DNA from 4 places in the Mesorhizobium sp. M8A.F.Ca.ET.207.01.1.1 genome. Region 2 is predicted to be linked to each of the others. Evidence: riboswitches for the same ligand, from Rfam matches in the RefSeq annotation. Region 2 holds a riboswitch; each other region holds the start of a gene.
The links. Region 2 has a riboswitch for thiamine pyrophosphate ahead of EN850_RS15005 (YkoF family thiamine/hydroxymethylpyrimidine-binding protein). Riboswitches for the same ligand answer to the same signal wherever they lie in the genome.
Positions count from the first base shown of each region.

Region 1: linked by a shared signal. The riboswitch ahead of thiB (thiamine ABC transporter substrate binding subunit) and the one ahead of EN850_RS15005 (YkoF family thiamine/hydroxymethylpyrimidine-binding protein) in region 2 are both predicted to bind thiamine pyrophosphate.
Region 3: linked by a shared signal. The riboswitch ahead of thiC (phosphomethylpyrimidine synthase ThiC) and the one ahead of EN850_RS15005 (YkoF family thiamine/hydroxymethylpyrimidine-binding protein) in region 2 are both predicted to bind thiamine pyrophosphate.
Region 4: linked by a shared signal. The riboswitch ahead of thiC (phosphomethylpyrimidine synthase ThiC) and the one ahead of EN850_RS15005 (YkoF family thiamine/hydroxymethylpyrimidine-binding protein) in region 2 are both predicted to bind thiamine pyrophosphate.

Region 1 covers NZ_SRUS01000009.1:181,473-186,175, forward strand. The annotation lists gene thiP (thiamine/thiamine pyrophosphate ABC transporter permease) at 1-941, opposite strand, end outside; gene thiB (thiamine ABC transporter substrate binding subunit) at 1,166-2,164, opposite strand; TPP riboswitch at 2,208-2,322, opposite strand; gene EN850_RS25320 (thiamine diphosphokinase) at 2,409-3,053, shown strand; gene EN850_RS25325 (ABC-F family ATP-binding cassette domain-containing protein) at 3,055-4,703, shown strand, end outside.
Region 2 covers NZ_SRUS01000004.1:534,992-539,694, forward strand. The annotation lists gene EN850_RS14985 (glycosyltransferase family 39 protein) at 1-236, shown strand, start outside; gene msrA (peptide-methionine (S)-S-oxide reductase MsrA) at 413-931, shown strand; gene EN850_RS15000 (formyltransferase family protein) at 1,282-2,316, shown strand; TPP riboswitch at 2,626-2,739, shown strand; gene EN850_RS15005 (YkoF family thiamine/hydroxymethylpyrimidine-binding protein) at 2,730-3,338, shown strand; gene EN850_RS15010 (ABC transporter permease) at 3,378-4,196, shown strand; gene EN850_RS15015 (ABC transporter ATP-binding protein) at 4,193-4,703, shown strand, end outside.
Region 3 covers NZ_SRUS01000014.1:84,096-88,798, reverse strand. The annotation lists gene EN850_RS30345 (metallophosphoesterase) at 1-433, opposite strand, end outside; gene EN850_RS30340 (hypothetical protein) at 925-1,188, shown strand; TPP riboswitch at 1,506-1,622, shown strand; gene thiC (phosphomethylpyrimidine synthase ThiC) at 1,726-3,561, shown strand; gene thiO (glycine oxidase ThiO) at 3,558-4,559, shown strand; gene thiS (sulfur carrier protein ThiS) at 4,528-4,703, shown strand, end outside.
Region 4 covers NZ_SRUS01000012.1:4,812-9,514, forward strand. The annotation lists gene EN850_RS28030 (L-aspartate oxidase) at 1-98, shown strand, start outside; gene nadC (carboxylating nicotinate-nucleotide diphosphorylase) at 98-964, shown strand; partial or broken gene EN850_RS37300 (biotin synthase) at 1,113-1,214, shown strand; gene panD (aspartate 1-decarboxylase) at 1,330-1,782, shown strand; TPP riboswitch at 1,891-2,007, shown strand; gene thiC (phosphomethylpyrimidine synthase ThiC) at 2,113-3,948, shown strand; gene thiO (glycine oxidase ThiO) at 3,945-4,703, shown strand, end outside.

The DNA.
Region 1 (4,703 bases), on a different contig from region 2:
CTCAATCCGGCGATCACGGTCGCCGCCATCGGTCCCGCGACGAACAGCAGCGCCAATCCGATGAGCAAGGCATTCAGTGTGGCTTCGGTGCCGTTGACGGAGAGATAGCGGCGCGGCGCGACCGGCAGGTTGGTGTCGCCGACGACATTGGCGCCGAGCCGCGTCAGCGCCAGCACCACGATGAAGGTCAAGGCGATCTGCAGCAATGTCAGCGCGACAGCCCTCGCGGGATCGAAATCGAAGCGCAAGGCCTGATAGATGCCGACTTCGAGCGTCGTCGCGGCCGGCCCGCCGCCAAGCGTCAGCACGATGGTGAAGGATGTGATGCAGAGCATGAAAACGAGCCCGGCGACGCCGGGCATGGCGGCGCGCAGCGTTGGCCATTCGATCAACCGGAACGCCGGCCGCGCCGCCATGCCGAGCTGGCTCGCCAGCCGCCACTGGTCGGAGGGGATGGTCTGCAGCGCCTCGAGGAACAGGCGGGTGGCCAGTGGCAGGTTGAAGAAGACATGGGCGACGAGAATGCCGGAGAGGCCGTAGATGCCCGGCCAGCCCTGGCCGCCAACCCAGTTGAACAGGCCGGCGAAATAGCCGGCACGGCCATAAAGCGCCAGAATGCCGAGCGCCGCGACGATCGCCGGCAGCGCCAACGGCACGGCGAAGAGCTGCAGAATGAAGGCGCGGCCGAAAAACCGTGGATGCCGCGACAGCGCCCGCGCCACGAACAGGGCCGGCCCGACGGAGAGCAGCGTTGACAGGGCCGCCTGCCAGAGTGTGAAGCGCACGACGCGCAACAGATAAGGGTCGAAGGCCGCCCAGGCGCCGGAGAGGTCGTGTGCGCCTTCGACAAGCAGCCCGGCAAACGCGCCGCCGATCAAGAGCGCGATCGCCGCCAGCGCTACGCTGCCGGCGGTAATGCGGGGATCAGACGCGGGTTGCACGAAAGGCCTTTAACGTGCGTCGCGTTCCTTCGCGCCCCCCTCTGTCCCGTCGGACATCTCCTCCACGAGGGGGGAGATTAGCAGCTCCGGCGCCCAGCTCATTCCTGCAATGTTGGCGATTGGCGAAATCGCCGATGACAGCCAATCTCCCCCCAAGCGGGGGAGATGTCCGGCAGGACAGAGGGGGGCGCCGTAGAGCATTCATCTTCGGATCATACAGCCAACTACTTGCTCATCACCGCCAGCCATTCATCCACCCAGGCCTTGCGGTTGGCCGCGACCTCGTCCGGGCTGAACAGCAGGGTCTTGGTCGGCTTGACCAGTTTGTCGAAGGCTGGGTTGAGCGGCTTGTCGGTCTTGCCGGCCGGGAACATCCAGTTGGTCTCGGGGATGGCGTCCTGGAATTTCGGTCCGGTCATGAAGGCCATGAATTTTTCCGCCAGCGGGTTCTTGGCTCCGGTCGTGGTGATGCCGGCGACCTCGATCTGCAGATACTCGCCCTCTTCGAAAGACGCCGCCTGGTAACGCTCGGTGTTCTCGGCGACCATATGGTAGGCCGGGGAGGTGGTGTAGGAAAGCACCATCGGCGCCTCGCCCTTGGTGAACAGGCCATAGGCCTCGCTCCAGCCCGGCGTCACGGTCAGCACCTTGGTCTTGAGCTTGGCCCAGGCCTCCGGCGCCTTGTCGCCATAGACCGACTTCACCCAGAGCAGCAGGCCGAGTCCGGGCGTCGAGGTGCGCGGGTCCTGGATGACGATCTTGTCGTCGGCGCTGCCCTCGACCAGCTCCTTCAAGCTTTTCGGCGGCGACTTCAGCTTTTGCGTATCGTAGACGACGGCGAAATAGCCGTAGTCGAAGGGAACAAAAGTATCGTCGCTCCAGCCGCCCGGCACGTTGACATCGCTCACCGCGCCATGCGGCGCGAACAGGCCGGAGGCCTTGGCATCGGCGGTGAGATTGGTGTCGAGGCCGAGCACGATGTCGGCCTTGGTCGAAGCGCCTTCCAGCTTGACGCGGTTGAGCAGCGCCACGCCGTCGGCGACCGAGACGAACTCGACATCGCAGCCGCATTCGGCCTCGAATTCCTTCTTCACCACGGGGCCTGGACCCCAGTCGGCGGTGAAGCTCTCATAGGTGTAGACCGTGAGCTTGTCCTTGGCCAAGGCCGGCCCGGACAGCGTCACCGCCGTGGCTGCGATGAGAGAATATAAAAACGTGCGCATCGGCGCCTCCTTCGTTTGCGTTGAAAGGAATTGAGGCGTCGGACTGTCCGAAACGTCTAATCCCTCCGCCGGTACAAACCGGATCAGGTTCAGCGGGTTGGCGAGACTGCCTCTCAGCCGGCCCGCGAAATTCGCGTCCGGCACCCCGTTAGAGCGTTTCGACACATAGGCCCGGCGGGTGGGACACGCAAGTGGGAGTTTGCCGCCTTCCGTTTCCCGTGCCGGGCTGGTAAGGCGACGGGATATGAGCACATTCACCATCCTGCTTGGCGGCGATCTCCTCCGCACGCCCCGGCTCGACCGCCAGGTCGAAGGCTCGCGCGTGATCGCCGCCGACGCCGGCATCGGTCATGCGCGGATACTGGGCCTAGTGCCGGAATTGTGGGTCGGTGATTTCGATTCGGTTCCGGCCGATCTGCCCGCCCATCTCGCCGCCGTGCCCCAGCAAACCTTCCCGACGGAAAAGGACAAGACCGACGGCGAACTGGCGATCGCGGCCGCACTGGAGCGCGGCGCGACCCGCCTTGTGCTGGCGGGAGCCTTCGGCGGCAAGCGCGCCGATCACGCCTTTCTGCATCTGGCGCTTGGCCTGCGGCTGGCCGAGGCCGGAACGGATGTGCTTTTGACCAGCGGCGCCCAGGAGGGTGTCCCCTTGCTCAACGGCAGGGCCAGCTTCGATTATGCCGACGGCACGCTATTTTCTATTCTCGGCTTTTCCGAACTCTCCGGCCTGACCGTCACCGGCGCCAAATGGCCGCTCGACAAGGTCGAGGTGGTTTTCGGATCGTCGCTGACCATTTCCAACGAGGTCAAGGGCCGCCTCGACATCGCGCTCGGCCACGGCCGCGCGCTGCTGCTCGCCCATCCCTATCCATTGCCCGAAAGCTGACATGGCCCCGCCCCTTCTCAATCTCGACGGGATAAGACTGACTTTTGGCGGCACGCCGCTGCTCGATGGCGCCGCCCTGACCGCGTCGGCCGGCGACAAGATCGCGCTGGTCGGCCGCAACGGGTCCGGCAAGTCGACGCTGCTCAAGATCGCCGCCGGCCTGATCGAACCGCAGGACGGCGAGGTGTTCCGCCAGCCTTCGGCGACTGTCCGCTATCTGCCGCAAATGCCCGACATGGACGGCTTTGCCAATGTGCGGGCCTATGTCGAGGCCGGGCTCGGCCCGGCCGACGATCCCTACCGCGCCAGCTATCTGATGGAGCATCTCGGCCTGTCGGGCGAGGAGCGTCCGGCAGACCTGTCCGGCGGCGAGGCCAGGCGCGCCGCCCTTGCCCGCGTCATGGCGCCGGAGCCCGACATCCTGCTTCTTGATGAGCCGACTAACCATCTTGATCTGTCGGTGATCGAATGGCTGGAAGAGGAACTCGTCCGGACTTCCTCGGCGCTCATCGTGATCTCGCACGACCGCCGCTTCCTCGAGCGTGTGTCGCGTGCCACCGTCTGGCTCGACCGTGGCCAGACCCGCCGGTTGGACAAGGGCTTTGGCCATTTCGAGGAATGGCGCGACCTCGTGCTGGAGGAGGAAGAGCGCGAGCAGCACAAGCTCGGCCGCCAGATCGTGCGCGAGGAGCACTGGCTGCGCTACGGCGTGACGGCACGGCGCAAGCGCAACATGCGACGTCTCGGCGAACTGCAGACCATGCGCCAGCGCTTTCGCGGCCATCGCGGCGCCGAGGGCACCGCGACAATGGTGGCCAGCGACGCGGCCGAATCCGGCAAGCTGGTGATCGAGGCGAAAAACATAGAGAAGAGCTTTGGCGACCTCACCGTCGTCAAGGGGTTCTCGACCCGCATCCAGCGCGGCGACCGCGTCGGCCTCGTCGGACCGAACGGCGCCGGCAAGACGACGCTTCTGAAGATGCTGACCGGCGAATTGACGCCGGACGCTGGTTCGATACGGCTCGGCACGAATCTGGAGATCGCCACGCTCGACCAGAAGCGCGAGGCGGTCGACCCGCAGGAGACGCTGGCGCAATATCTCACCGACGGGCGCGGCGAGAACCTGGTCATCAATGGCGAGCAGCGCCATGTCGTCTCCTACATGAAGGATTTTCTGTTCAAGCCGGAGCAGGCGCGCACGCCGGTGCGCGAGCTGTCCGGCGGCGAGCGAGCGCGGCTGATCCTGGCGCGCGTGCTGGCGCGCCCGGCGAACCTGCTGGTACTTGATGAGCCGACCAACGATCTCGACATGGAGACGCTGGAACTGCTGCAGGAACTGGTCGCCGGGTTCGCCGGCACCGTCATCCTGGTCAGCCACGATCGCGATTTCCTCGACCGCACCGTCACCAGCGTCATCGCGCCGGACGGTGGTGGCCGCTGGATTGAATATGCCGGCGGCTATTCCGACATGCTGGCGCAGCGCGGCGGCACCCGGCTCGACGACCGCAAGGCGCGCGCCAAGGCCGACGCCGGCGACGCGCCGACCACCAAGGCAGAACCTGCCGTAGCAAAAGGGCCGGCCAAAAAACTGTCGTTCAAGCAGAAGTTCGCGCTGGACTCCTTGCCCAAGAAGGTCGAGGCCGTGACAGC
Region 2 (4,703 bases):
TCGCACCCTGGATCACGAGGCAGCGGTTGCGCGACCATGGCATGCTGATGGTTTGGTCGGGTCCTCACGTGCCGTCGCAGCTGCGGGCATGGTTGGACAACGTTCCGGTCAAGACCGTTCTTTTCAACTGGTCGCGCGAGGCGCCGCCTGTGGCGATCAGTTTTGCGGCCATTCCGCCTGGTATCCGATATCTGCCGGTCGCCGCCAGCAGCCGGACTCGGCATCCGCGCATCTAAGGTTTCCCCGTTCCTTAGGGGGCGCCTTTCACCGGTATAGCCGAATGGCCCGCTCGTCCGACTGGACGAAGCAGGCGACAATGCCCATTTATGGGACTATCCAAATTTGTTGTCGCGCAATTCCCCGGGGAACGCCGCTACAGTTTTCCCGGAATTGCCTTTTGAGGAGACGTTACATGGCGACTTCGAGCGAACGTGCAGTGCTTGCCGGCGGCTGTTTCTGGGGCATGCAGGATCTGATCCGGCGCATGCCGGGCGTCCTCGCCACGCGTGTCGGCTACAGCGGCGGCGACGTGCCGAATGCCACCTATCGCAATCATGGCACGCATGCCGAAGCCATCGAGATCAGCTTCGATCCGGCGAAAATCAGCTTCCGCCAGCTTCTGGAATTCTTCTTCCAGATCCACGATCCGACGACGCGCAACCGCCAGGGCAACGATGTCGGCATGAGCTATCGCTCGGCAATCTACTACACCAGTGAGGAGCAGAAGCGTGTGGCGGAGGACACCATCGCCGATGTCGATGCCTCTGGCCTGTGGCCCGGCAAGGTTGTCACCGAGCTCGCTCCAGCCGGAGCGTTCTGGGAGGCCGAGCCCGAGCACCAGGATTATCTGGAGAAGTATCCGAACGGCTACACCTGCCATTTCGTCAGGCCGGGTTGGAAACTGCCGGTTCGTGAAAAGGCCGTTTCATAAGGCTCGCGGATCAGTCTTTGCGGCAGTGGGTTTAAGCGCCCGCCGATTGCCGCGAGGCCATATCAATAGCGGCTGTCAGCCCCGCCCGGCGGTTGACAGTCCGCGGCACTGCTGACCAACTGCGCGGGTTGATTGATTTCAGGGGGAGCATGAGGAAACTCTACGAAAAACCTGTGTTGGTGAAGCGGGAAAGGCTCTCAAGTGTCGCCGCGGCAGGACCGCTTTCTCCCAAACCAGGCTGACGGCTCGGCCGGTCTTTTGGTAGTGACTGGACCGGTTCGTTACGGTGCTCGGATTGCCGGGCGATGTCTTGCCCCGCCGGATTTGAAAAGATGATTTCTTTCGAGCCTGTGGCCGGCGCCCGGCAGCTCAATGCAGTTTTCATCCTGGATGTTTCTGCTTACACCGGGCCCCTGCTTTCCGGGTGGGTGGAGGCGGGAAACCGTATTGGCGCGATCATCGTGCCTGGCTTTCAGCGCCCATCCAGAGGCTTCAGCATTGGCAATTTTCGGCGCCGGCTGAGGCGCCAGCTTCTGCTCAGGCGCTATCTCGGCAACACACCGGTGAAGTTGATCGAATTCGGCCGGCCTTACGACTGGGACGAGCTTGGCCGGCAATTGCCTGACGTCGCCGCGGATGTACTGATCTGCTACGCTTTCCCGACCCTGATCCCACAACAACTGCTCAGCCTCTTTCCCAAGGGCGGGCTTAATTTTCATCCAGCGCTGCTGCCCAACTACCGGGGTCCGCATCCTCTCCATCGCCTGGTCGCGGACGGCCAGCATGCCGTCCATGGCGGCGTGACATTGCACAAGATGTCCGCCAATTTCGATGACGGTGACATCCTCGGACAGGTGCCGTTCTGCGAAGCACACTGGGCAACGCGGCGGGATGTGGCCGACAGCGTGGCGACCGCGATGCGCGCGTTGGTGCGCGAGGTGGCGCCAGCCTATTGCGAGGATTTGGTGTCCGGGACGCGGCAGCCAACCGGTGATTTCGTCTGGGCGCGACTTGAGCGGAACCACATGGCGATTTCATCCGACATGTCGATCGAGCACGTTGCCCGATTGTGGCACGTCCTGGGCGGCAATCCCGGTATCTATCTGGACGTTGCCGGCCGCGAGGTCCGGTTGGCCTTTCAGATCGCGCGACTGGGTCCGGCAATTGGAAAGAGGCCGGTCAGGCGATGGGGGAGGGTGGAGTTCGATCTTGCCAATGGCCGGGTTCGATACCTCACCTATGGCCGCCTGCTCAAACGGTTGATGAAAATCCACGCCGCATTCGCACGGCCAAAAGCCGGAAAACCGTGCCCCGAAATAAGAGTGTTTGGCAAAGTAGCCAGCGAATCGGCGCCAGAGGTACCGCCGGCCGGTCGTGGCGGATAGTGAAGCCAATGCGCATGGCGGAACTTGCGTCCGCGCTTTTCCTGCTGCGAAAACTACTTACCGCAGTTCTTGTCGTTCACGGTCGGCGCGGTCGCCCTGCCATTGGCATCCGTCCGCGTGCTGGTCGGGCAATTCTGGTCCGCGTTGGAATTTCATGTCGCCCGGCGTGATGGTCGGGCTGTTGGCTGCGCCCGGATCGAGACAAATTCCGGGCCGTCAACACCCGGTTGCGCCTGCGCTGGCGCAATGCTTTTGGCGCAGCTTGCTGAAAAAACAGCTTCCCCAACCGATCGAATGGTGCTTTAACGCCGCCATCCACAGGGGTGCTCCGTACGGTCGGGGCTGAGACGGGGGCGGCAAGCCCACAGACCCTAGAAGCTGATCTGGGTAATACCAGCGGAGCGAGGCGGGCGATGTTTTCAGGCGCACAGGTTTCCCTATATCCCATGGCCGACGATTTTGTCGGCGTCATCCTGGGTGCGCTCGGCGCGCTCGATCCGTATCGCGACAAGCTCAGGATCGAGACCGACGACATCTCGACCTTGCTGGTCGGGCCCCCCGAGGTGCTATTCCCGGCGCTGCGCGACCTTTTCGTGGCTGCGTCTGGCAGCGGTAAGCATTGCGTGCTGTCGGCGACCATTTCGCGTGGTTGCCCAGGTGAGCCGGACGATCCGATCTGCCGCTCCGACACGTTTGGCGGCCCTGCCGGGCCACTCGGCCCGCGCAAGCAAGCCGCCATTTCCGCCGTGCGCGGCGCGCCCGCCACTGGGCAGCCAGCGGCGGCGCAGTTCTCGCTCTATGTGATGGGCACGGACGACCACATGGACGAGATCTATGGCTGCATCGATTTCCTGAAGCAGTCCGGCGTCTACGATCGCTCCAAGAATTTCTGCACCAAGCTGCGCGGCGATGCCGGCGCGATCTTCTCGGCGCTCGACGAAGCCTTCTGCCGCTTCGGACCAGGCGCCGGCCACGTAACCCTCGACGTCACGGTTTCGGCCAACAGTCCCACTGCCGTTTGAACCGTTCGCGCCGACGCGCGCCGTCAAGGTCATCCTCTCGTGGCTTCATCGTCGTTCAACCCGCGTCAACTCGCGGGCTTCCTCGCCCAGGCGGCGCCGGCCGTGATATCGATCGGCCTGGTGCTCGTGGCGTGGGAACTCTACGCAAACCATTCCGGCATCAAGCCGACGGTTCTGCCGGCACCCTCGCGCGTCTTCGAACAGGCGATGCTCAATCGTGACGCGCTGCTCGACAACGCCATTCCCACCATCCGCGCCACGCTGATCGGTTTTGCCTGCTCGCTCAGCGCCGCCTTCGCGCTGTCGATGCTGGTCGACTTCTTCCAGCCTTTGCGGCGCGCGCTGTTTCCTGTCTTCATAGTCAGCCAGACCTTGCCGCTGGTCGCCATCGCGCCATTGGTGGTGCTGTGGTTCGGCTTCGGGCTGACGCCCAAGATCATGCTGGTGGCACTGGTCACCTTCTTCCCGATGCTGGTGGCCCTGGTGCAGGGCTACGAGGCTACCGAGGTCGAGATCGGGCAGATGCTGCGCGCCATGGGAGCAGGGCGCTGGCGGGTCTTCATCCTGGCACGGTTGCCTTCGGCGCTGCCTTATTTCTTCGCTGGCCTCAGGATCTCCATCACCTATGCCGTCGTCGGCGCCATCTTCGCCGAATATGCGGGCGCGGCCAAAGGGCTGGGCATCTACATGCTCAACGCCAAAAACAATTTCCGTCCCGACCTGGTGCTCGCCGCCGTCGGCGTCAGCGCGGCCCTTACCCTCGTCCTGTTCGGGCTGACGGTGGTGGTGCAGCGACTTGCCATGCCATGGGAAAGAGCCGCTGGCAGGCAAGCCGCCGGAAAAGGCCCGCAAGCATGAGCCGGCTCGAATTGCGGCATATACGCAAGGCCTTTGGCGGGCTCGAAGTGCTCGCCGACATTTCGCTGCGCGTGGATGCCGGCGAATTCGTCTCGATCCTTGGGCCTTCGGGTGCCGGCAAGTCGACGCTGTTCCAGCTTCTGACCGGCGCCGAGCATGGCGAGGGTGAGATGTTTTTCGACGGCGCGCCGCTCGACGATCATGGCAGGCATTTCGCCTTCATGCCGCAGCGCGACGCGCTGATGCCGTGGCGGCGCATCCTCGACAACACGACGCTCGGGCTCGAGGTGCAAGGCGTCCACCGCAAGGCAGCGCGAGCGCGTGTCGCACCGCTGTTTGCCGAGTTCGGGCTCGCCGGCTTCGAGCGGCATTTTCCGGCGCAGCTTTCGGGCGGCATGCGCCAGCGCACGGCGCTGCTGCGCACTGTCGTGCAGGAACGCGACATGTTGCTGCTCGACGAGCCGTTCGGCGCGCTCGATGCCCTGACCCGCGCGGCCATGCAGCGCT
Region 3 (4,703 bases), on a different contig from region 2:
CGGGTTGGTCCACGGGAACGGTCTGCCAACCCAAGCGGGCGGCTAAACTCGCCATTTCGCTGAATTTCTCAGTCGGTCCAAGTTCGCGCGCGTCATCACGGTTCACATCGTGATTTCCCGGTACGAATATCAACGGAAGCGCCTTTGAACTGCGTCCCTGTGCGCGGCAGAGCAACGTGAAATGCTGGAATGCCGAAGCAATGAAGGTCTTGTCGCCACGGCTCGTGAAATCCCCCATGAAGGCGATCGTATCCAAGGGCTTCGAAGTCGTCAGCCGCCGAAGTTTCGTCAAGACGGCACGCAGCGAAGACGCGCGTAGCTTCTGCGTTATTTTCGGAGCGAACTTGCTATCCTTGGCATCGATGTTGCTAGAGGAAGGATGCCAGTCCGGATAGTGAATATCGCCTACTTGAAGGATTCGCACCCGCCGCATAACTCGCCCCCCTGCCGAGAGCCATAGACTAATCCGTTCGCTTTTGCCAAGCGCGAACGATCATCCGCAGTGTCCTTAACGAGGTAGCCTGCACTTTTCGAGAATTGCCACGGCGGCTATTTTTCGGCTGTGAAGCACACGAGACCCGTGACGTGAGACCCAGTTGCTCAATGCCCAGTTGCTCAATGAGCTTTCTTACGAATAAGGGAGAATTTCCGCGGCCGGACTATCTCTGAGCGAGCGTGCATGACTGCCAACGGAAGGTCTTGCACGCACCCTTGCGATCTTGAGCAATGGTCGCCATGACTTTCTTCTTGCAGGCTTTTGAGTGGCCCAGCCTGCGATCACCAGACCCCACCGATTCTAAAGAGCGTGGCAGATGGGATAGTCGAGGTTGCCCGTGCACAGTCACGCTCAGGGCTTGCGCCGCCCAGAGGACACGCTGAAAAGGCAGATTGGGGCGCAAGCACGCCATTCACGAGAGGTTCGACATGAAGACCATGCAAGAAAAAGACATTCCGGCATTCGTACAAGCAGTTGTGGACGCCGGCTGCAAAATTTGCGCGATTGGCAACTTGGGATACGTCTTTGGCGATGCTGATTTCACGCCAGCGCAACGGAGGGCCGTCGAGCCACAGCTGCGTAGGATTGCTGAAATCTACGGCGAACGCGATCATCTCATGAACGAGATAGCTGTATATCTGCGGTCGATCGGACGCCATGTCGAGGTTGAGCCGAAGACAGGTATTTCCTGATGGCCGTGATCGCGAGAAGCCGTCTTCCAACCTCTGAATCCTAAAGGAGGTGACCCCCAAGGCCGTTCGTCACCTTCGACCAGAATAACCACATCCGTGACCGCCTGAGCTACTTGGTCGATACGCGCACATGGCCAATACAGTTTCTCCATCCTTCACGAAGCGAATGAGGCTTTGGCCATTCAGCCCCGGTCTACGGGGCGTGACTTGTCCCCGATGCATGCGCGAGCTCTCCGCCCGGCTGGCCGCCGGTCGTCGCCACCGGCCGAAGGCGCCCGAATGCGCTTGACAAGATAGCGTCAGCCCGTTCAACCTAAGGCATTCACCAGGGGAGTCCCGGCAAGGGGCTGAGATACTGCTGGCTTTCGCGGCGCAGTGACCCGTTGAACCTGATCCAGTTCATACTGGCGTAGGGACGGTGCAAGCGCTTTGCGGGAGTTTACGCCCGAGGTCCTGTTGCAGCAGGTCTACAGAAGCGTCTTTTCATCCTTCCGGCACAGAACTGGGTCTCCAATGCATGAGCAAAGGAGCCTCACGATGAATGCCCTCACCCCCGCCGTATCGACGGGACCACTGCCCGCCTCGCGGAAAATCCACAAGCCCGGCGTCCTCTACCCGCAGATCAGGGTGCCGATGCGCGAGATTTCCGTCCATCCGACGGCCGGCGAACCGCCCGTCACCGTCTACGATCCGTCCGGCCCCTACACCGATCCATCAGTCGAAACCAGCATCGAAAAAGGCCTTGCCCGGCTTCGCCACGAATGGGTCACGGCGCGTGGCGATGTCGAAGCCTATGACGGCCGCCACGTCCGGCCGGAAGACAATGGATTCGCCACCGGCGAGCGCCTGACACCGGAATTTCCGATACGCAATCGGCCGCTCAAGGCCAAGCAGGGCAAGGCGGTGACCCAACTTGCCTATGCGCGCGCCGGCATCATCACGCCAGAAATGGAGTTCGTAGCCATCCGCGAGAATCTCGGCCGCGAGGTGATGCGCGGCAAGCTGCAACGCGACGGCGAAGCCTTCGGCGCGGCGATCCCAGATTTCGTCACACCCGAATTCGTGCGCGACGAGGTGGCGCGCGGGCGCGCAATCATTCCCGCCAACATCAATCATCCCGAGAGCGAGCCGATGATCATCGGTCGCAATTTTCTGGTCAAGATCAACGCCAACATCGGTAACTCGGCTGTCACATCGTCGATGGCCGAAGAGGTCGAAAAAATGGTCTGGGCTATCCGCTGGGGCGCGGACACGGTGATGGACCTGTCGACCGGCCGCAACATCCACAACATCCGCGACTGGATCGTGCGCAATGCGCCGGTGCCGATCGGTACGGTGCCGCTCTATCAGGCGCTGGAAAAGGTCAACGGCATCGCCGAGGATCTGAACTGGGAGGTCTACCGCGACACGCTGATCGAGCAGGCCGAGCAAGGCGTCGACTATTTCACCATCCACGCCGGCGTGCGGCTGCACTACATCCCGCTGACCGTCGACCGGGTCACGGGCATCGTCTCGCGCGGCGGCTCGATCATGGCCAAATGGTGCCTGCACCATCACCGGGAGAGCTTCCTCTACGAGCATTTCGAGGAGATCTGCGACATCGCCAGAGCCTATGACGTCTCCTTCTCGCTCGGCGACGGCCTTCGTCCCGGTTCAATCGCCGATGCGAACGACGCGGCGCAATTCGCCGAACTGGAAACACTTGGAGAACTCACCAAGATTGCCTGGGCAAAGGACTGCCAGGTGATGATCGAAGGCCCGGGCCATGTCCCCATGCACAAGATCAAGCAGAACATGGACAAGCAGCTCGCAGTGTGCGGTGAGGCGCCGTTCTACACGTTGGGGCCGCTGACGACCGACATCGCGCCGGGCTATGACCACATCACCTCAGGGATAGGTGCCGCCATGATAGGCTGGTTCGGCACCGCAATGCTTTGCTACGTCACGCCGAAAGAGCATCTCGGCCTTCCCGACCGCAACGACGTCAAGATTGGCGTGATCACCTACAAGATAGCCGCCCATGCAGCCGATCTGGCGAAGGGCCATCCGGCAGCGAAAACCAGGGATGATGCCCTTTCGCGCGCGCGCTTCGAGTTCCGCTGGGAGGACCAGTTCAACCTGTCGCTCGACCCCGAAACCGCACGGTCCTTCCACGACCAGACCTTGCCCAAGGAGGCGCACAAGCTGGCACATTTTTGTTCGATGTGCGGGCCGAAATTCTGCTCCATGCGCATTTCCCACGACATCCGTGCCGAGGCCCAGAAGGAAGGCATGGCGGCAATGGCGGCAAAATACCGGGAGGGCGGCGATCTCTACATGCAGGCGGACGAGACTGGCGTACCGGTCGTGCCAGAGGCTCCCAAACCATCATGAGGGTGCTCGTCAAAGGGGCCGGCGTTGCCGGCCTCACCGTCGCTTTCGAACTCGCCGCCCGCGGCGCGACGGTCACCGTCGCCGAGATGCGGCATGGCCTTGGTGGCAACGCGTCGTGGTTCGCCGGCGGCATGCTGGCGCCATGGTGCGAGCGCGAAAGCGCGGAGCAGCCGGTGCTGGATCTCGGACGCGATGCTGCCGACTGGTGGGATGCGGTGCTGTCGGGTCAGGTGACACGGGCCGGGACATTGGTCGTGGCCGCGCCGCGTGATGCCGGTGAGCTTGACCGGTTCGCCAGTCGCACGTCAGGGCATCGGCGCGTCGATGAAAACGAAATTGCGCTCCTGGAACCCGACCTCGCCGGCCGCTTCCGGCGTGGATTGCTCTTCCCCGACGAGGCTCACCTCGACCCACGCCCGGCGATGGCGGCACTTCATGACAAGCTTGCGACCATGGGTGTCAAATTCCACTTCGGCTGCGACGCCCGGCCTGTTTCGGGATTCGCCCGTCAGATAGACTGCATGGGAATGGCAGCGGCCGATGACAGGCTGCGCGGTGTTCGCGGCGAAATGCTGATCCTTCGCACGCCTGATGTCTCGCTGTCGCGGCCGGTCCGTTTGCTTCATCCACGCTTTCCGCTTTATGCCGTGCCGCGCACCGATCACTGTTTCATGATCGGAGCGACGATGATTGAAAGCCAGAGCGCCGGACCGGTGACGGCGCGTTCCATGATGGAGCTGCTGGGCGCCGCCCATGCCCTCCATCCGGCCTTTGGTGAGGCCGAGATCGTTGAAACCGGTGTGGGTGTCCGTCCGGCATTTCCCGACAATTTGCCACGCGTCGAAACAGACGGTGAGATCATCGCGATCAACGGTCTTTATCGTCACGGTTTTCTCCTCGCCCCCGCCATGGCGCGCCAGGCTGCCGACCTGGTTTTCAGTCAAGACAGAACCAAGGAGCATGCTCATGAAACTGATGGTCAACGGCGAGGCGCGTGAGATTGCCGCCACCACGCTGGCCGAGTTGCTTGCCGCGCTCGACTATGAGGGCGATTGGCTCGCCACCGCCGTCAACAGCGACCTCGTGCACAAAGCCAACCGCGCGGAGTTCCAGTTGAGCGACGGCGACCGGATCGAAATCCT
Region 4 (4,703 bases), on a different contig from region 2:
AAGCGGCCGTCGCCCGCCGCTCCGAAATCAGGCTCGACGCGGCCATGTTTGCGGCGCGGGAACTCGGCAACTCTCCAATGCTCGAAAGCGTCGCTTGATGAACCTATCCCCCCTTCCAACGATCATGCTCGAGCCTCTGGTGCGGGCAGCTCTGCTCGAGGACCTTGGCAAGGCCGGTGATTTGACCACTGATGCCATCGTACCGAAGGACCATCATGCGACAACGGTGCTGACTGCGCGCGAGGCCGGAACTATAGCCGGTCTCGACCTGGCGATGCTCGCTTTCAGGTTGATCGACCAGGATGTCGAGATGACAGTGGAGCGAGCGGACGGCAGCAACATCGCGCAAGGTGAGACCATCGCATCGGTCAGCGGTCCGGCCCGGGCCATACTCACCGCGGAACGGACGGCGCTCAATTTTCTGTGCCATCTGAGCGGTATCGCCACCGCGACGGCATTGATCGTCGCGGCGGTCCGCGGCCACGGCGCAAGAATCGTCTGCACGCGCAAGACGACGCCTGGATTGCGAGCGGTCGAAAAATATGCCGTGCGCGCCGGTGGCGGCTCCAATCATCGTTTCGGTCTCGACGACGCCATCCTGATTAAGGACAACCACATCGCCATCGCTGGCGGAATTCGCATGGCAATCGAGCGCGCGCGATGCAGCGTCGGCCACCTAGTCAAGATCGAAGTCGAGGTCGATACGCTAGCCCAGTTAGAAGAGGCTATGGCCCTCGCCCCAGACGCCGTCCTGCTCGACAACATGTCTGTCGACGAATTGCGCCAAGCAGTGGCGATGGTTGCCGGCCAGGCGATTACCGAGGCGTCGGGCAGGATAACGCCGGCGACGGCTCCAGCCGTCTCCGCGACCGGTGTCGACCTGATCTCCATCGGCTGGTTGACCCACAGCGCGCCAATCCTCGATATCGGGCTCGACTCCGCGAAATTTGTCCGTCGGGCCTGACAATCGGCGGTCGACCGGACGCTTTTTCGACCCAGCCCGCCAAGTTCAAAGGTGCCTAGGTCGCCCAATGCAAGGGGAACAGGATGGAAATGCACGCAGCGATTTCGGAAAAACCATGCGTGAAGCTCAATCCTTCGACGGCCACCGGATGTGGACCGTGGAAGCTGCTCGGGCGCTGCATGACGCGCCTTTCAACGACCTGCTGTTTCAAGCGCAAACCGTTCACCGCCGGAATTTCGATCCCAACAGGCGGCGGCGGGCGCTGGTCTCAGCGGCGGCGCCCTCGTCGTCGGAATCTAGCGGGGTAACCCGGCCACCCAGAGGATGGCGGGACGATTCATCCATGATGATAGGAAACAGGACCATTGCGAAAACTAGTCGCTGGCAAGCTGCACGGCATCTACGTCACCGAAGCGAACCTCAACTACCATGGATCGATAACGCTGGACCCTGACCACTGCGAAGCAGCCGGGATCCTGCCGATGGAATTTGTGGAGATTTGGAACAAGAATTCCGGTGCGCGGATTTCGACCTATGTCATTTTCGGCGAGCGCGGCTCACGATGCTGCATCCTCAATGGTGCGGCTGCCCGCACCTGCCAGCCAGACGACCAGATCATTGTTTGCAACTCCATATACCTGGACGAAGCGAATATCACCTCGTTGAAGCCGCGGATCATCACCTTCGACCAGGACAATCACATACTCGATCGCCTGAGCTACTCCGTCGATCTTGACGCACATGGGCGTTACAGTTTCTCGATCCTTGACGAGGCGAATGAGCCTTTGGCCATTCCTGCGCTGGTCTCCGGCGCGTGACTTCCTCTCGAGATTTGCCCGTGCTTTGCGCGGGGTTTCATTAGTCGCCGATCACCGCCGCAGGTGGAAATGCGCTTGACAAAGCAGTGTCGGCTCGGTCAATTCGAAAACATTCACCAGGGGAGTCCCGGCAAGGGGCTGAGATACTGCTGGCTATCGCGGCGCAGTGACCCGTTGAACCTGATCCAGTTCATACTGGCGTAGGGACGGTGCAAGCGCTTTGCGGGAGTTTACGCCCGAAGACCTGTTTTCAAGCAGGTCGACCAAAGCGTCTTTTCATCCTTCCGGCACAGAACTGGGTCTCCAATGCATGAGCAAAGGAGCCTCAAGATGAATGCCCTAACCCCAGCCGTCTCAACGGGACCGCTGCCTGCCTCACGGAAAATCCACAAGCCCGGCGTCCTCCATCCGCACATCAAAGTGCCGATGCGCGAAATCTCCGTCCATCCGACAGCGGGCGAGCCGCCCATCACCGTCTACGATCCGTCCGGCCCCTATACCGACCAGACTGTCGAAACCAGCATCGAAAAGGGCCTCGCCCGGCCTCGCCACGAATGGATCACGGCGCGGGGCGATGTCGAAGCCTATGACGGCCGCCATGTGCGGCCGGAAGACAATGGCTTCGTCACGGGTGAGCGCCTGACGCCGGAATTTCCCATTCGCAACCGGCCGCTAAGGGCCAGGGCCGGCAAGGCGGTGACACAGCTTGCCTATGCGCGCGCCGGCATCATCACGCCCGAGATGGAGTTCGTCGCCATCCGCGAAAACCTCGGCCGGGAAATCGCCCGCGGCAAGCTGCAACGCGACGGTGAAAGCTTCGGCGCGGCTATTCCCGATTTCGTCACGCCGGAATTCGTACGCGACGAGGTGGCGCACGGGCGGGCGATCATTCCAGCCAACATCAACCACCCAGAGAGCGAACCGATGATCATCGGGCGCAATTTCCTCGTCAAGATCAACGCCAATATCGGCAATTCCGCTGTCACTTCCTCGATGGCCGAAGAGGTCGAAAAAATGGTCTGGGCGATCCGCTGGGGCGCCGATACGGTGATGGACCTGTCGACCGGCCGCAACATCCACAACATTCGCGACTGGATCCTGCGCAATTCACCGGTGCCGATCGGCACGGTGCCGCTTTACCAGGCGCTCGAGAAGGTCGGCGGCATCGCCGAGGACCTGACCTGGGAGGTGTACCGCGACACGCTGATCGAGCAGGCCGAACAAGGCGTCGACTATTTCACCATCCATGCCGGTGTGCGGCTGCATTACATCCCGCTGACCGTCGACCGGGTCACGGGCATCGTCTCGCGCGGTGGCTCGATCATGGCCAAATGGTGCCTGCACCATCACCGGGAAAGCTTCCTCTATGAGCATTTCGAGGAGATCTGCGACATCTGCCGCGCCTATGACGTATCCTTCTCGCTCGGCGACGGCCTTCGTCCGGGCTCGATCGCCGATGCCAATGATGCGGCGCAATTCGCCGAGCTGGAAACGCTCGGCGAATTGACGCAGATCGCCTGGGCCAAGGATTGCCAGGTGATGATCGAAGGTCCCGGCCATGTGCCGATGCACAAGATCAAGGAGAATATGGACAAGCAGCTCGCTGTCTGCGGCGAGGCGCCCTTCTATACGCTTGGACCACTGACGACCGACATTGCGCCGGGCTATGACCATATCACCTCAGGCATTGGTGCTGCCATGATCGGCTGGTTCGGCACCGCCATGCTCTGCTATGTCACGCCCAAGGAGCATCTCGGCCTTCCCGATCGCAACGACGTCAAGATTGGCGTGATCACCTACAAAATCGCCGCCCATGCCGCCGATCTGGCGAAGGGCCATCCGGCAGCGAAAGTCAGGGATGATGCCCTTTCCCGCGCGCGCTTCGAGTTCCGCTGGGAAGACCAGTTCAACCTGTCGCTCGACCCCGAAACCGCGCGGTCCTTCCACGACCAGACCTTGCCCAAGGAGGCGCACAAGCTGGCGCATTTCTGCTCGATGTGCGGGCCGAAATTCTGCTCCATGCGTATCTCCCACGACATCCGCGCCGAAGCCCAGAAGGAAGGCATGGCGGCGATGGCGGCGAAATACCGCGAGGGCGGCGATCTCTACATGCCGGCTGACGAGACCGGCGTAGCGCTCATGCCAGAGGCGCCGGAGCCATCATGAGGGTGTTGGTCAAAGGGGCCGGCGTCGCCGGCCTCACCGCCGCCTTCGAACTCGCCGCCCGCGGCGCGACGGTCACAGTCGCTGAGATCCGGCAGACCCTTGGCGGCAATGCCTCGTGGTTCGCCGGCGGCATGCTGGCGCCATGGTGCGAGCGTGAAAGCGCCGAGCAGCCGGTGCTGGATCTCGGACGCGTCGCCGCCGACTGGTGGGATGCGGCACTGCCGGATCAGGTGACACGGGCCGGAACACTGGTCGTGGCCATGCCGCGAGATGCCGGTGAGCTTGACCGGTTCGCCAGTCGCACGTGGGGGCATCGGCGTGTCGACGGAGATGAAATCGCGTTCCTGGAGCCCGACCTTGCCGGCCGCTTTCGCCGCGGGCTGCTGTTCCCCGACGAAGCCCATCTCGACCCGCGCCGGGCGATGGCGGCACTCCATGACAGGTTGTCGGCCATGGGTGTCGAATTCCAGTTCGATGTCGATATCAGGCGGATTTCCGGTTTCGATCGTTGGATCGACTGCACGGGAATGGCAGCAGCCGATGACAGGCTGCGCGGCGTTCGCGGCGAAATGCTGATCCTGCGCGCGCCTGATATCTCGCTGTCTCGCCCGGTCAGGCTGCTGCATCCGCGCTTTCCACTCTATGCGGTGCCGCGCGCCGACCACCGTTTCATGATCGGCGCGACAATGGTTGAAAGCCAGTCCGCCGGTCCGGTGACGGCACGTTCGATGATGGAGCAGCTGAGTGCCGCCTAT